Regions from separate parts of the Streptomyces sp. NPDC058457 genome, predicted to be linked through region 3. Evidence: riboswitches for the same ligand, from Rfam matches in the RefSeq annotation. Region 3 holds a riboswitch; each other region holds the start of a gene.
The links. Region 3 has a riboswitch for S-adenosylmethionine ahead of ACFWPS_RS38910 (aminotransferase class V-fold PLP-dependent enzyme). Riboswitches for the same ligand answer to the same signal wherever they lie in the genome.
Positions count from the first base shown of each region.

Region 1: another riboswitch for S-adenosylmethionine. It lies ahead of ACFWPS_RS30430 (ABC transporter substrate-binding protein); the one in region 3 lies ahead of ACFWPS_RS38910 (aminotransferase class V-fold PLP-dependent enzyme).
Region 2: another riboswitch for S-adenosylmethionine. It lies ahead of ACFWPS_RS30480 (ABC transporter substrate-binding protein); the one in region 3 lies ahead of ACFWPS_RS38910 (aminotransferase class V-fold PLP-dependent enzyme).
Region 4: another riboswitch for S-adenosylmethionine. It lies ahead of thrC (threonine synthase); the one in region 3 lies ahead of ACFWPS_RS38910 (aminotransferase class V-fold PLP-dependent enzyme).

Region 1 is NZ_JBHXLU010000046.1:27,487-31,575, forward strand. Features, by position in the region: gene ACFWPS_RS30430 (ABC transporter substrate-binding protein) at 1-1,606, opposite strand, end outside; SAM riboswitch class IV at 1,986-2,098, opposite strand; gene ACFWPS_RS30435 (MFS transporter) at 2,452-3,858, shown strand.
Region 2 is NZ_JBHXLU010000046.1:41,827-45,915, forward strand. Features, by position in the region: gene ACFWPS_RS30475 (ABC transporter permease) at 1-104, opposite strand, end outside; gene ACFWPS_RS30480 (ABC transporter substrate-binding protein) at 101-1,750, opposite strand; SAM riboswitch class IV at 2,025-2,134, opposite strand; gene ACFWPS_RS30485 (GntR family transcriptional regulator) at 2,359-3,201, opposite strand; gene ACFWPS_RS30490 (beta-galactosidase) at 3,574-4,089, shown strand, end outside.
Region 3 is NZ_JBHXLU010000071.1:6,825-10,913, forward strand. Features, by position in the region: gene trpD (anthranilate phosphoribosyltransferase) at 1-652, shown strand, start outside; SAM riboswitch class IV at 1,177-1,293, shown strand; gene ACFWPS_RS38910 (aminotransferase class V-fold PLP-dependent enzyme) at 1,465-2,841, shown strand; gene ACFWPS_RS38915 (PQQ-binding-like beta-propeller repeat protein) at 2,910-4,089, shown strand, end outside.
Region 4 is NZ_JBHXLU010000003.1:181,947-186,035, reverse strand. Features, by position in the region: gene thrC (threonine synthase) at 1-1,052, opposite strand, end outside; SAM riboswitch class I at 1,071-1,233, opposite strand; gene ACFWPS_RS04410 (glucosyl-3-phosphoglycerate synthase) at 1,391-2,335, shown strand; gene ACFWPS_RS04405 (trehalose-6-phosphate synthase) at 2,430-3,869, shown strand; gene otsB (trehalose-phosphatase) at 3,980-4,089, opposite strand, start outside.

The DNA.
Region 1 (4,089 bases), on a different contig from region 3:
TGTCGTGCAGCTGGATGCGGCTGCCGGAGTCGAACGTGAGGTCGTGCACCTTGTTCGAGACACCCAGCTGGGTCTGGAGCTCCACCACCGGCACGTTGTACGCGTTCCGCACGATCAGCTGCTGCGCCTCGGTGACCAACTGCCTGCGCTTCGCGGTGTCCGTGGTCGCGGCCTGCGCGGACAGCGCCGTGTCCAGCGAACTGGCGGGCAGGTGGTAGAAGTTGGCCAACTGGGTGGAGAAGGAGCTGCGCAGGATGTCCGGGTCGGCGCGGGTCGTGTTCGCCCACACCACGTCGAAGTCGCCGGACTGGAGGGTGGTGGCGAACTGGGTGACCGGGAGCTGCTTGAGCACCACGTCGATCCCGACGGCCTTCAGCTGCTGCTGGACCAGCTCCAGGGCGGGCTGGTTGGTGGCCGCGTTGGGGAACCAGCTGATGGTCAGGCTCAGCTTCTTGCCGTCCTTGGCGCGGACGCCGTCACTGCCGTCCTTCCAACCCGCCTCGTCCAGCAGGGACTTGGCCTTGGCCGCGTCGAAGGCGAGGTCCGTGGAGAGGTCGGTGTAGTCGGGGGTGGTGTGCGCCAGGACGCTGGTCGCCGGCTGGGTGCCGGTCGGGAAGACGGTGTCGGCGATCTGCTTCCGGTCGACGGCGGCCAGGATCGCCTGGCGTACCTTCGCGTCCTTCAGCAGGGGCCGCGAGTTGTTGAGCCCCAGGCCGAACACCACACCGGGGTTGGCCCGGCTCTGGAGGGTGACCTGGCCGCCCTTGAGCGCCGCCTCGTTCGCCTTGCCGACGCTGCTGATGGCGTCCACCTGCCCGGACTGGAGACTGCCGGCCCGCACCCCCGCCTCGGGCACCACCTTGAACACCAGCTTGTCCAGGTAGGCCTCGCCCTTCTTCGACCAGAGCGAGGAGCCCCAGTCGTACCCGGTCCGCTTGTCCAGGGCGATCGACTGGTTCTGCACGTACTGCTTGAGCACGAACGGCCCGGACCCGACCACTCCGTCGCTGCACTTCTGCTGCGGGCTCCGCTTGACGCTCGCCGAGGACTCGATGCCCAGCGAGTGGGTCGAAGTCGCCTGCAGGAACTGTGCGTTGGGCTGCTTGAAGGCCACCTTGACGGTGAGCGGGTCGACCACGGTGGTGCTCTTGACGCCGCTCAGATAGCCCTCGGCGAGGGTGCCCAGGGCGCCGAGCTCCGGCACCGCGTCGAAGTTGTCCTTGACCACCTGCGCGGTCAGCTTCGAGCCGTCGCTGAAGGTGACGCCGGACCGCAGGTGGAACGTGAACGTCGTCGCGTCGGCGCTGATGTCCCAGCTCTTGGCGAGCCACGGCACGATCTTGCCGGTCCTGGGGTCCTGGTCGGTCAGGGAGTCCACGATCTGGCGCACCGAGTAGATGGTGTCGTTGCTGGCGACCTGCTGCGGATCCACGCAGCCGGCGTCGGAGCCCACCGCGAAGGTCAGGGTGCCGCCGGACTTCGCCGGGCCGCTTCCGCCGCCGGAGGCGTCGTCGCCCGAACCGCACGCGGTCAGCAGGACGCTGGTGGTCAGGAGCGCGGCCAGGGGCGCCCATCGGGAGGGTCTGAAATCCGGAAGTGCTGTCACGGAGGGAGTTCTCCTACTCGTGTCACCAAGGCACGGGGTGCCGGGCTACGGGCGCGAGGCACGGCCGCGCAGGGGCGTGCGGCCCCGGCCGGATCTGCCCCGGCCGGGGAAGCGCTGTGCAGAGACGAGGGGTGGCTGGCGGACGGCACCGAGAAGTGGTGCCGAGGGGAAGGACGGCGCGAAGGGGCCTGCGCCGGTGACGGAGGTCAGCCGGCGGCGGGCGGGCTCGTCAGGCCCGACAGAAGCTGCTGGTCGAGCGCTTCAGATCGATGTGGCGCCGGCGCGAGAGCCTGGAGTACGCCGTGGCGTCGGTGGGGGAGACAGCCGGGTCATCGCTGTGCCGCATGCCGCTCCTCCCCGTCTCCGGCCCCGTCACGGGGCCGCGCGCTTGCGGGAGTCGTCGGTGATCCCGCCGGGCTTTCACCTGGAGCACCCCACCGCGTGGAGGGTTGCCGGTCAGCGAGCCAGGGCTTGACGCTGACACTCAATGCCGTTGGCGATCGTACGGATCGGTTTTGTCGTACGTCAATGCCCCAGCCTGGCGCCCCTTTTGAGAACAGGGAGCCGTCTCACGTGCCGGGACGCCTGGTGGACGCACCCTGTGCCGTGTGCTTTGATCCGGCCATGGAGACCGCAGGTCAGGCACGGAGCATGCTGCTCGACCCGTTCTGGGCGGGCCGCCGCGCCGACCAGTTCGACCAGACCTGTCGCTGACCACTCGCTCCTTTCAGCTCCTTTCAGCTCTCTTCGGCTTCCTTCAGCCCTTTCCCAGCCCGCGTACCGCCGCGCCCACGCGCCGCCGCGTACCCCCGGCCCCCCCGTACCGCCCGGTCGGAAAGAGAGGCATGGACGTCAACAGCACTACTTCGACAGGGGTGTTCGCCGCGCTGCGGGTCCGTGACTACCGGATCTACTGGAGCACGGGCCTGGTGTCCAACATCGGCAGCGCCATGCAGGGTGTCGCGCTGGACTGGTTCGTCCTGACGCTCACCCACAGCGGAACCGCGCTCGGCTGGGTCGCCGGGCTCCAGTTCGCCCCCGTGCTGCTGTTCGGCCTGTGGGGCGGGGTCGTCGCCGACCGGTACGACCGCCGGACCCTGCTGCTGTGGACCCAGACGCTGTACGCGGTCCAGGCGCTGCTCCTGACGGGCATCGTGTTCTCCGGCCATGCCGCGCTGTGGCTGCTGTACGTCCTGTCCTTCGCGTTGGGCTGCGTGTTCACGGTGGAGAACCCGGCACGCCTGTCCTTCGTCACGGAACTGGTCGGCCGGGCTCTGATCCCGAAGGCGGCGGGCCTGAACATCCTGTCCCTGAACGCCGCGCGCCTGATCGGTCCGGCGATCGCCGGTGTGCTGATCGGGGCGATCGGAACCGGGTGGGTCTTCGCCCTGAACGCCGTGTCCTTCACCGTGGTCCTCGCGGGGCTGCTGTCGATCCGGCCGAGGGCGGGGGAGACGCGCGCCGTCTCCCGGCCGCCGTGGACAGGGGCGGGCGCCGAGGGGCTGCGCTATGTGGCGGCCCGGCCCGAACTCGTCGGCGTGTTCACCATCTTCGGCCTGGTCGCCACCTTCGCGGTCAACTTCCCGACCACGCTGACCCTGTTCGCCGGGCGCGTCTTCGACGTCGGCTCCCGGGGACTCGGCCTCATGAACACCGCACTGGCCGTCGGCACCGTCGCCGGGACGATCGCCGCGACGCGCGGTGTCTCGCCCCGGGTACGGACGGTCGTCGCCGGCGCCCTGCTGTTCGGCGGCTTCGAGGCACTGGCGGCGGTCATGCCCACCTACCCGGCCTTCCTCGCCCTGCTGCTGCCGATGGGCTTCACACTGATGACGTTGAACACGGCGGTGAGCGCCTTCGTCCAGTCGGAGGTGAGCGACGCCATGCGGGGCCGGGTGATGGCGGTCTACACGGTGATCTCCATGGGCGGCAGCCCGGTCGGCGCCCCCGTCATCGGCTGGGTCTCCCAGCACGCGGGCGTGCGCCGGGGGCTGGCCGTGGGCGCCGCCACGGCCGTCCTGGCCGCGCTCGGCGTGGCGCTGTGGCTGGCACGGACGACACGCTCGGCGCCCGCCCCGGCTGCGCCACCCGCTTCGGCCCCGCCGCCTGCCCGCACCACACCGTCCGACCCCGCCGCGCAGCCCGTCTCCCGGTCCGCCTCGGCTTCTGCAACGGCGCCGACCGGCCGCTCGCCGTCCCCCGGTCACCCGGCAGGACACGGACGGTGCACCGGAGGAACTTCCCACGGCTGACCACCACACCGGACCATCTCGTCGGCTCCGCAGAACCCTGACGAGAGGCGTTCGGCGGGATGAGCGTGGCCCGGGACCTTCCGAGTTGCCCGTTGCGGGTTGCCGAATGCCCAGTCGTCTGGAAAGTGCGCCCTTGTCATGACAGGGCGGGACGGCGGACTCTGGCAGCAGGCACGGCGGTACGCGTAGCGGACGTCGGATCCCCGACGGCCCTGAGGCGGCTCAGGAGGC
Region 2 (4,089 bases), on a different contig from region 3:
ATGAGGAGGAAGCGGACCACCAGGTAGCGGGCGAACCCGTGCCCGGCGGCGCCGTCGGCCGGGGTGGCGACGGCGCCGGGGGTCTCCTGCGTCAGAGTGCTCACTTCTTCGAGAGCCCCGCCCAGCGGAACTGGTACGTCGCGTCCAGCTCGACCGGCACACCGCTGACGTCGGTGCGGGTGACGATGGCGGTGGAGCCCTGGAGCAGCGGCAGCAGCGGGACCTGCGCGGCGGCCCTGTCCTGCGCCTGCTTCAGCAGCTCGGTCCGCTTCGTGGCGTCCGTCTGGGTCTCCTCCTTCTGGATCAGCGCGCGCACGGCGGAGTCGTCGTAGCCGTTGGCGACCCAGCTGTTGGCCGAGTAGAAGGGCGAGAGGTAGTTGTCGGCGTCGAGGTAGTCGGCGTACCAGCCGAGCTGGTAGAGCGGGTAGAGGTGCTTGACGCGGTCCTTGCCGTACTGGGTCCACTCGGTGGACTGCAGGTTCACCTTGAACAGCCCGGTGGCCTCCAGCTGGGACTTGATCAGCGCGTACTCGTCGGCCGAGGACGAGCCGTAGTGGTCGCTGTTGTACTGGAGGTTGAGCGTGACCGGGGTGCTGACCTGCGCCGCCTTCAGCCGGGCCGCGGCTGCGGCCTTGTCGGGGCCGCCCTTCTTGTCGCCGTAGAGCGACTTGAAGGAGGGGGTGGCGCCGGTCAGGCCGTCCGGGACGGAGCTGTAGAGCGGCTGGTAGGTGTTCTTGTAGACCTGCTGGGCGAGTTGGGACCGGTCGACGGAGTCCGCGACCGCCTGCCGGACGGCGAGGGCCTTCTTCGCGTCGGCGTTCTTCGCCTTGGTGCCGTAGGGCTGGCTCGCCAGGTCGAAGACGATGTAGCGGATGCCGTTGCCGGAGCCGGTGTGGACCTTGATGTCCTTCTGCTTGGCGAGGTCGTCCAGGTCGGTGGTGGTGAGCGTGCGGTAGACCGCGTCGATGGTGCCCTGCTGGACGTCGAGCTTCAGATTTCCGGCGTCCGTGTAGTACTTCAGCTGGACGTTCTTGGTCTTCGGCGTGCCGAGTTGCCCCTTGTACTCCGCGTTGGCGGTGAAGGAGACCAGCGAGTTCTTGTCGTAGCTCTTGACTCCGTACGGCCCGTTCCACGGCTTGGCCGCGACGATCGACCTGTCGTCGAGGATCTTGTCCGCGGGGAACACCTGCTCGTCCACGACGTAGCCGGCGGCCGTGGACAGCACCTGCGGGAACAGCGTGTCGTTGGCCGACTTGAGGGTGAAGACGACCGTGGTCGGGTCCGGGGCGGCGACCGAGGCGAGGTTGTACAGCAGTGACGACGGGCCGTTCTCGTCGGCGATCTTCAGGTCTCGGTCGAAGCTGAACTTGACGTCCGAGGCGGTGAGTTCGTGGCCGTTGGCGAACTTGAGGCCCTTCTGGAGGGTGACCGTGTACTCCTTGGGCCCGGTCAGCCTGATCCCGGTGGCCAGGTCCGGGGAGACGGCCGCGGAGCCGTTCTTCTGGCTGAGCAGGGTCGCGTAGACCTCGCTCTCGACGGTGCCCGAGCCCGCGTCCCAGGCGCCCGCCGGGTCGAGGCTGGTGACCTGGTCGGTCGTACCGACGGTGAGCGCCGTGGCGGAGCTCGCGGTGCTGCCGTCCTTGCTGCTGGTGCAGCCGGTCAGGGCCACCAGGAACGCCGTGCCGAGGGAGATCGCGCCGAGGCCGGGGCGAAGGGGTCTGTACGGCGCCGGGCCGGTGTGGAATGCCATCAGTGGTCTCTGCTTCCGCATCGAGGGTGCGCTGGACGGCCGAGGCGCAGGGCGCGCCACGGCGTGCGAGGTCAGGTGAGGGAGATCAGGTGAGCGAAGGGGGAGCGAGGGTTACGGCGACGGGCGGCGGCAGCTCTGCCGACCCGCGGTGGGCGGGATCAGCCCCGACACAGACAGCTGGACACCAGCAGCAGGTCGACATGGAGCCGGGAGCACAGCACCAGCGCTCTCGCCATGCCGTCCTCCCGGGTTCTGGCCCGCCTCGGGGCCGATGTGAGCGCACTTGCAGAAAGAAGAGATCCGCCGAGCCGTCACCTGGGGCACCCCACTGCGTCGAGGGTTGCCGTCCGGCCAGCCAGGGCTTGATCACCGGAACTCGTAGCTCGCGCACACCGTAGATCGGCTGTTCTCCCGGCGTCAACCTGCCCCTGGGCTGATCGTCGGGCAGGTGGACGGGGGACGGGCCGGTACGCCGGGAACGGGAGCTGACGCCGAACGAGGTGACCCAACCCGAGCCCGGGATCCACGTGTTCGACCTGGAGCGGAACATGGCCGGCTTCGCGAGGCGGACAGCGCCCCCACATCCGCGCGTCCGCCTCGCGTCGAACTCAGCGTCCGGTGTCGGAAACGCTCAAATGCTCCCAGTACGCGTCGAAGCCTGCCCGTGCGGCGGCGAACACACGGCCGTCCGGGCACTCCGGTTCCTCGTCGCCACGGTAGTGCCGGAGTACGGAACCGAGGCCGAGTACATCCACGGCGGGCACCGGCGTTCCGTCGTCGACGACGATCGTGCGGGGGACCGGCTCGTACAGGCCGAACAGCAGGTCGTCGTTGATGAAGTACAGCTTGCACTGGGGGGTCACGGCGACCCGGCGGAACTCCGCACCGGCATCGACGCCCAGTTCGCGCAGGTGCGCCATGAGGTCGGTGATCCCGGTCGCGTGCCGTCGGGTCATGGCCTTCCAGCGAAGCCATACCCGCTCGTCGTCCGGGTCCTTGGCCGCGGGGTACGCCGGCCGCACCGTCTCCGCGGGCAGGAGGACGCGCAGCCGCAGACGTGCCGGCCCGACCTCCCCCATGAGCACCCGTTCGGTTTGGGCCCTCAGATGGCTCCAGAGAGTCTCGGACGTCAACGTGAAGGTGTCGACGAGGACTTCGGGCTGCTCGAAAGCGCGATGGAGCAGTGGTCCGAGCGCTGCTGTGCCCGGGCGTCCGAGGGACGGGCCGGCCGGTTCCGCCCGGGGCACCCGCAGCACACGCATGCCGCTGCCCTGCCGGGTGGCGATCCAGCCCTCGTCGGCCAGCCTCCGCAGTACCCGCTGGACGGTGTCCCTGCTCACCCCGAACTCCCCGGCCAGTTCTCGCTGTGTCGGGAGCTGCTGACCCACCCGGTACGTCCCGTTCGCCAACTGCTCCCGCAGCACGGACTCCACCGCGGCGGAAGTGTGCATTCCGCCGTCTTTACGCCCAGAAGTAGCCATGGACCGAACCTAACGCCTCGGCCGGAGCGATGCGTATGCCGCTGCACCAGCCACAGTGCGGCGGGCGGCGGCACCGTCTGACGTGATGTCAGTGACCGCCCGCCTGGCGGGTGTTATGAGCCGCCTCTGCCACCTCGGCCGTGTTCTCCCGCCCCATTGTGTTGAGCCTTGCGCACCCTTACTGTTCGACTTTGCCCGAGTCTGTTTGGTGTTGATTGCTCAGTCGCTCTGGAGGCCGCGGTGCGGAGTGATCGGATCGGTTCAGAGGCAGCGAGACCCGCTGGCCGTCGATGGTGGCGGCCCGTCCTCGCGGCGGCGGCGACCATCGCCCTGGCCGCGGGCATGATCGCGCCCGCCGCGGCGCAGGACGCCGGCGAGCAGGCGCCTGCCGCGGCGCCCGTCGCCGCCCCGCAGGCGCACACGGTGAGTCTCGACGGCTACTCGTTCCTCGTCGACGGCAAGCGCACCTATCTCTGGTCCGGCGAGTTCCACTACTTCCGGCTGCCGAGCCAGGACCTGTGGCGCGACATCTTCCAGAAGATGAAGGCCGCCGGCTTCAACTCCACCTCGCTGTACTTCGACTGGGGCTACCACTCGCCCAAGCCGGGTGTGTACGACTTCACCGGGGTCCGTGACGTCGACAAGCTGCTCGACATGGCCCAGGAGGCCGGGCTCTACGTCATCGCCCGCCCGGCGCCGTACATCAACGCGGAGGTCGACAGCGGCGGCCTGCCCGGCTGGCTGACCACCAAGGCCGGGAACAACCGCAGCGACGACCCGCGGTTCCTGAAGTACGCCGACGAGTGGCTGACGCAGATCGACCGGATCATCGCCCGCCATCAGCTGACCAACGGCACC
Region 3 (4,089 bases):
GGAGAAGCTGGGCGTCAACCTCGACCTGACCCCGCAGCGGGTCGCCGAGGTCGCCGAGGAAGCCGGCATCACCTTCTGCTTCGCCATCAAGTTCCACCCGGCGCTGCGCCATGCGGGCGCCGCACGCGGCCAGCTGGGCATCCGCACGGTCTTCAACATCCTCGGCCCGCTGACCAACCCCGCGAAGGTCCGGTCCCAGGCGGTCGGCGTCGCGGACCCGCGCATGGCCCCGGTGGTCGCGGCCGTCTTCGCGGAGCGCGGCAACTCCTCCCTGGTCTTCCGCGGCGACGACGGCCTCGACGAGCTGACGACGACCGCCACGTCCCACGTCTGGATCGTCCGCGACGGCAAGGTCACGGAGGAGACCTTCGATCCCCGTGACGCGGGCATCGGCCTGGTCCCCGTGGAGGCGCTGCGGGGCGGCGACCCGTCGTACAACGCGGAGGTCGCCCGCAGGCTGCTGGACGGCGAGCAGGGGCCGGTACGGGACGCGGTGCTGCTCAATTCGGCGGCGGCCCTGGTGGCCCTGGACCCCGGCACGGGGACGCTGGCCGAACAGCTCCGCACGGGCATGGCCAAGGCGGCGGACTCGATCGACTCGGGCGCCGCCAAGCGGGCGCTGGAGCGCTGGGCGGCGGCGACGAACAGGTAGGGGCGGCGCGGTCAGGGGGCTGGGGCGTGGTACGGCACCGCCGGACCACGCCGTCGTGGCCGACCGCCGTTGTGGCGGAGAAGAACGTGAGCGGCGGTGCCTGATGTTCCACAGGCCGACCGCCGTTGCGGCGGAGAAGAACGTGAGCGGCGGTGCCCGATGCTCCACGGGCACTGCTGCTCTGCACGACGCGTCCATTCCGCTCGGACACGGCCGCGTTCCGCTCGGGCGCGGCCGCGGGGACGGCCGTTCCGCTCGGGCACGGCCGCGGGCGCGGCCGTTCCGCTCGGGCACGGCCGTTCTTCAAGTGCGCGGCCGTCTCGCTCGGGAACCGTCGGCGCTCCCTGTTTCCGCCGCGTCCCCCACCAGCCTCTTCCGCTGGTCGGTCATGTTTCTCCGCCGCAACGGCGAGCAACCACACACGGCCGTCCCGGCGGTGCCGAGTCGGCGTCGGCCCCCGTCCCTGTCCCGTCATCCGGACAGGAGTTGCGCGTCGGCGATCACTTCACTTACGTTTCTTCCCAGGTCATGAGTGACAGTCATGAGGCCCCGGCCGACTGTCCGGCAACCCTCCGTCCGTGGCGGGGTGCCCCGGGTGAAGACCAGGCTGTAGGCAGTGAGGTCTACGGCAAGCGCGGACCCCTCGTACACCAGGGGTCCTGGTCGTCGAGGAGTCTTCCGTGAGCAAGCGAATGCGATAGGGCCGCAGAGCCCCGCCTCCGCATCCCCTTTTCCTTTTTCTCCGTGCTGGAGCCGCGGTCGTCCGCGCGCTCGCACGGCGATTTCGCCTTGCCTCTCACGGGAGTTCCGCCATGTCCGTCTCCACCGTTGCCTCCGCCCAGCCTCTCTGTGCCCAGCTGCCCGTTCTGGGCAGGGATGTCACCGTCCCGCTGGTCACCGGCGGCGAGGTCGCCTACGCCGCCCTCGACTACGCCGCCAGCGCCCCGGCCCTGCAGCGGGTCTGGGACGACGTGGCGGCGTACGCCCCCTACTACGGCAGCGTCCACCGGGGCGCCGGCTACCTCTCCCAGCTCTCCACCGACCTCTTCGAGAACGCCCGGAAGACCGTCGCCGAGTTCCTCGACTGCCGCCCCGACGACCAGCTGATCTTCACCCGCTCCACCACCGACTCCCTCAACCTGCTCGCCGCCGCCGTCCCCGCCGACTGCCAGGTCTTCGTCTTCGAGACCGAGCACCACGCGAGCCTGCTCCCCTGGAAGGACGCCCGGGTCACCTACCTCAACGCGCCCCGCACCCCGCGGCAGGCCGTCGAGACCCTGGAGCGCGCCCTCGCCGACCGCACTGTGTCCGACAAGGAGGGGTACGGCCCGGCCCTGGTCTGCGTCACCGGCGCCTCCAACGTCACCGGCGAGCTGTGGCCGGTCCGCGAGCTGGCGGCCGCCGCGCACGCGCACGGCGCCCGGATCGTCCTGGACGCCGCCCAGCTGGCCCCGCACCACCCCGTGTCCGTCCGGGACCTGGACGTCGACTGGGTCGCCTTCTCCGGCCACAAGCTGTACGCCCCCTTCGGCTCCGGCGTCCTGGCCGGCCGCGCCGACTGGCTCCAGGCGGCCGAGCCCTACCTCGCGGGCGGCGGCGCCAGCCGCAAGGTCACCCGGCGCGAGGACGGGGGAGTGGCCGTGGAGTGGCACGAGAGCGCGGCGCGGCACGAGGCGGGCTCCCCGAACGTCATCGGCGCCTACTCCATCGCCTCCGCCTGCAAGGCACTCACCGAGGCCGGCTTCGACACGCTCGTCGCCCGCGAGCAGCACCTGATCGAGAAGGTGCGGGCGGGACTGGCCGAGGTTCCCGAGGTCCGGGTCCTCTCCCTCTTCGGCGACGACGCCCCGCGCGTCGGAGTGATCAGCTTCGTGGTGGACGGCTGGAACAGCTCCCACTTCGCCGCCGCCCTCTCCGCCGAGTACGGCATCGGCGTCCGCGACGGCCTCTTCTGCGCCCACCCCCTGGTCAGGACGCTGCTGGGCTCCGACCCCCAGACCCAGGGCGAGTGCGGGGCGCCGGAGGCGGCACCGGGCGAGAAGTCCCTCAACGCCATCCGGGTGAGCTTCGGCGCGGGGACGCCGGACGAGCACGTCGAACGGTTCGTGACCGCCGTCAAGGAGCTGGTCCGCGATGGCGCGAAGTGGAACTACCGTACGGAGGAAGGCCGCTGCGTACCGGCCGTCTGACGGACTGACGTCCAGCCGCGCGTATACGCTCCCCTCAGCAGCTGTACGGAGGGCAGGGGGAGCACGGGGTGCAGGAGCTGCGGGAGAGCGACCCGCGGACCATCGGTCCCTACGAGGTCCGGGGCAGACTCGGATCCGGAGGCATGGGTGAGGTCTATCTCGCCGAGGCGCGGGGCGGGTTGCGGCTCGCGGTGAAGGTGGTGCGCGCCGAGCACGCGGAGGACCGCACCTTCCGGGCCCGGTTCCGGCACGAGGTGCGGGCCGCGCAGACCGTCGGCGGGGCGGGCACGTACACCGCGCGGGTCGTGGACGCGGACACCGAGGCCGTACGGCCGTGGATGGCCACCGAGTACGTGGACGGGCCCAACCTGCGGGACGCGATCCTCGACGGCGGCCCGCTGTCCGGCGACGCGGCACGACTGCTCGCGGCCGCGCTCGGCGAGGCGCTGGCCGCGATCCACGCCAAGGGGCTGGTGCACCGGGACCTGAAGCCCTCCAACATCCTGCTGGCGCCGGACGGCCCCAGGGTCATCGACTTCGGGATCGTCCGGGCCCTGGAAGGGACGGCGCTGACCCGGACCGGGGTGATCGTCGGGTCGGTCGGCTATGTCTCGCCCGAGCAGATCCGCAACGGCGCCCACGTGGGGCCGGCCAGTGACGTCTTCTCGCTGGGCGCGGTCCTCGCCTACGCCGCCGGCGGGCGGGAGCCCTTCGGCGAGGGACAGGACTCGGTCGTCCTGCTGCGGATCCTGACCGGGGACGTCGACCTGTCCGCCGTACCGAAGGACCAGCTGCCGCTGGTGGAGGCGTGTCTGCGGGACGACCCCGGCACCCGGCCGACGCCCGCGGACGTGGTCGCGGCGGCGGAGCACACGGCGGGCAGCCTGCGCGAGGGGCTGCGGGCGGGGTGGTACACCGGCGGGCCCCCGACGGAGCCCGGCACCGCGGACAGTGGTGCGCGCTGGATGCCGGAGCACGGCTCGGGGGAGCGGGACAGCCGGGTCGAGTACATGGCTCCGGTGACGGTCACGGACGCTCCCGCGGCCACGCCGGACCCCGCCGCACCCTCCCGGCGACGGCTGCTGGCCGCCCTGACGGGCGGTACGGCGGTCGTGGCGGGCGGGGGCGTCGGCGGGTGGCTGTGGTCGCGGGGCTCCTCGGGGAGCACGGGCCGGTCGGTGGGGGGAGCGAAGGGCGGCACGGTCTCGTCGGGCCCGCCCGGGGTGGGCTGGCAGTACCAGGTCCAGG
Region 4 (4,089 bases), on a different contig from region 3:
TCGACGACCTGCTCGTCGTTCACGTCCTCCACGGCACCGCCGGTACGCCGCGCGATGTCGAGGACGTACGGGCCGTCGGCCGGGTTGCCGATGGCGAGGGACTTGGCGATGGTGTTCGGCTTCTGCGGACGGACCACGTCGTGGCCCTCCTTGTAGGCCACCGACACCGGCGAGCATCCCTCGGCCTGGGCACCGAAGATCTTGTACGGCTTGTCCTCGACGAGTCCGAGCTTGATCAGCTCCTGCAGACCCTTGTCGATCTTCGTGAGCTGCGAGCCGGAGGCGATCGGGATGACCAGCTGGTCCGGGATCTGCCAGCCGAGCTGCTCGCAGATCTCGTACGCCAGGGTCTTGGAGCCCTCCGCGTAGTACGGCCGCAGGTTGACGTTGACGAAGCCCCAGCCCTCGCCGGCCGGGTCGCCGATCAGCTCGGAGCAGAAACGGTTCACGTCGTCGTAGTTGCCCTCGATGCCGACGAGCTCGCCGCCGTAGATCGCGGCCATGACGATCTTGCCCTGCTCCAGGTCGTGCGGGATGAACACGCAGGAGCGGAAGCCGGCCCGGGCGGCGGCGGCACCGACCGCGCCGGCCAGGTTGCCGGTGGAGGAGCAGGAGAGGGTGGTGTAGCCGAAGGCGCGGGCGGCCTCGACGGCCTGGGCGACGACGCGGTCCTTGAAGGAGTGCGTCGGGTTGCCGGAGTCGTCCTTCACGTACAGCCCGCCGGTCACCCCGAGCTCGCGGGCCAGGTTGTCGGCCTTGACGAGCTTGGTCCAGCCGGGGTTGATGTTCGGCTTGGTCGCCACGTCCGCGGGGACGGGCAGCAGCGGCGCGTAGCGCCAGATGTTCGCGGGACCCGCTTCGATCTGCTTGCGGAGCTCCTCGGTGTCGTAGGCCGAGAAGTCGTACGCGATCTCCAGCGGGCCGAAACACTCCTCGCAGGCGAACAACGGGCCGAGCGGCACCCGGTGACCGCACTCGCGGCAGCTCAGGGCGGCGGCGGGGCCGAGGTCTACGGTGGAATCGGTGGCGCTTGCAACAGTCTGCACAGCCATGTGAGGCGAGGCCCTTTCTCCTCATCTTCCTCACGACGCATTTCGCCGTGAGACGGATTTGGCACCTTCCCTAGCCGGGAGCCTCGCGAGCGATCGACACTGATCGGCGATCTACGAGTAACCGACTGGAGGGTTGCCGGGGCTTCAACGGGCCGTTTCCCTCTGCCCCTCTGGATGAGCGGTATGTGGTTGTCAACACCGGGTGACCCCAGGACATGCGATGGTCATCGGCGTTGTTCAAGACTGTAACCGAAGGCCAGGACAGTTGAGTGAGTCGTCCGAACCGCGAGATGGATCACACCTCGCCGTGTGACCGTGACAGTGAGGAGCCGCTGACCGTGCTGGAAGAAGTCGAGCGCTGGCTGGCCACCCGCTCCTGGTCCGTAACCGATCGTCCGCTGCACCGGATCATGGCCGCGAAACGGTCCTCCGGGCAGACGGTCAGCGTCGTGCTGCCCGCGCTCAACGAGGAGGAGACCGTCGGCGACATCGTCGCGATCATCCGCCACGACCTCATGCAGCAGGTGCCGCTCGTCGACGAGATCGTGGTCGTCGACTCCGGCTCCACCGACCGCACGGCGGCCGTCGCCGCGGCGGCCGGCGCCCGCGTCGTGCACCGCGACGAGATCCTGCCCCGCATCCCGACCGTCCCCGGCAAGGGCGAGGTCCTCTGGCGCTCCCTCCTGGTCACCACCGGGGACGTCGTCTGCTTCATCGACGCCGACCTGCGCGACTTCTCCTCCGACTTCGTCACCGGCATCGTCGGCCCTCTCCTCACCGACCCGGACGTGGACCTGGTCAAGGCGATGTACGACCGCCCGCTCGGCGGCGCCGCCGGGCAGGGCGGCCGGGTCACCGAGCTGATGGCCCGCCCGCTGCTGAACATGCACTGGCCGCAGCTGGCCGGATTCGTGCAGCCGCTGGGCGGCGAGTACGCGGCCCGCCGCTCGCTCCTCGAACAGCTGCCCTTCCCGGTCGGCTACGGCGTGGAGCTGGGCATGCTGGTCGACGCCCTGCACCTGGTGGGGCTCAACGCGCTGGCGCAGGTCGACGTCGGCGTCCGCAAACACCGCCACCAGGACGGCCAGGCCCTCGGCCGGATGTCCGCCGCGATCTACCGCACGGCCCAGCTGCGGCTGGCCCGCGGCCACCTGATCCGCCCCTCCCTCACCCAGTTCGAACGGGGCGAGGACGGCTTCGAACCGCGCACCTACTCGGTGGACACGGAGGAACGGCCGCCGATGGTGGAGATCGCCGAGTACGCCGAGCGCAAGGTGGCGTGACTTCGTCGTACGGCCGTATACGGCGGCGCGTCGGGCCCGGCCGTACGTTTGAGCGTTTACGGGCCGGGCTAGGTTGACGCGTGTGACTTCCCCCATGGCTTCCACCGGCGGTGCCGAGGTGCTGGTCGCGTCCAACCGCGGCCCGGTCTCTTACGACCTGCGCGAGGACGGTTCGCTGCACGCCAGACGGGGCGGTGGCGGACTGGTCTCGGGACTGTCGGCGATCGGGCCGGACGCGAACGCGGTGTGGGTGTGCGCGGCGCTGGGCGACGGCGACCGGGAGGCGGTGCGGCGGGCCGCGGGCGGCCGGCTGCCGGCCGGGGACACCGGCGGGCAGCAGGTCCGGATGCTCGACATCGACGCGGACGTGTTCTCCGACGCGTACAACGGCATCGCGAACTCGGTCCTCTGGTTCGTCCACCACATGCTCTACCAGACCCCGCTGGAGCCCGTCTTCGACGCGGAGTTCCGGCGGCAGTGGGGTTCGTACCAGGCCTACAACCGCGCCTTCGCGGAAGCGCTGGCGCAGGAGGCGGCCGAGGGTGCGGTGGTGGTCATCCAGGACTACCACCTGGCCCTCGCCCCCCGCATGCTCCGTCGCCTCCGCCCCGACCTGCGGATCGGCCACTTCTCCCACACCCCCTGGGCGCCGCCGGACTACTTCCGGCTCCTCCCCGACGACATCGCGGCGGAGCTGCTGAGCGGGATCCTGGGCGCCGACCACGCGGCGTTCCTGACGCGGCGGTGGGCGGACGCGTTCGTCGACTGCTGTCATACGGTGCTGGGCCCGGGGATCCCGGCCGCCGATCCGTCGTCCGGCGGGACCCGGATCGGGGTGCACGGGCTGGGGGCCGACGCGGACTTCCTGCGGAAGCGGTCGCACGAGCCGGACGTGGACGAGCGGATGCGGGCGCTGCGCGAGGAGATCGGCGGCGACGGGCGGAAGACCGTCGTCCGCGTCGACCGGACGGAGCTGTCGAAGAACATCGTGCGGGGGCTGCTGGCGTACCGGCAGCTGCTCGACGACCACCCCGAGTGGCGGGAACGGGTGGTGCATGTCGCGTTCGCGTACCCGTCGCGGCAGGACCTGTCCGTCTACCGCGACTACACGGCGGAGGTGCAGCGGGTCGCGGACGAGATCAACTCGGCCTACGGGACGGCGGGTTGGACGCCGGTGGTGCTGCACGTCAAGGACGACTTCGCACGGTCGCTGGCGGCGTACCGGCTGGCCGACGTGGCCCTGGTGAACCCGATCCGGGACGGCATGAACCTGGTGGCGAAGGAGATTCCCGTGGTGTCGGACGAGGGGTGTGTCCTGGTCCTGTCGCGGGAGGCGGGGGCGTACGAGGAGTTGGGCGAGGACGCGGTCGTCGTGAACCCTTACGACATCGGGGGGACGGCGGAGGCGTTGGCGCGGGCGCTGGCCATGCCGGCGGAGGAGCGGGCGGAGCGCTGCAAGAGGCTGGCCGAGGCGGCTACGGCGTTGCCTCCGGCGCGGTGGTTTCTTGAGCAGCTTGAGGCGTTGGGCGGGTAGAGGCGTAGCTGCGGGCCGGTGGGGGCTTGGCGCGCGGTTCCTCCCCCAGCCTTCGGCCGGGGGTACCCCCAGCGCCCCTGAAGGGGCGCTTGAGTCACGGGCGCTACAAGTCATGAGGCGCTCAGGGCGGCCAGGCTTCTCAGCAGGCGTACTACTCCCTCCGGACCCTCCGCCACCACGTCCGCGCGGTCCGCCAGTTCTGTCACCTCTGTGCTGCCGC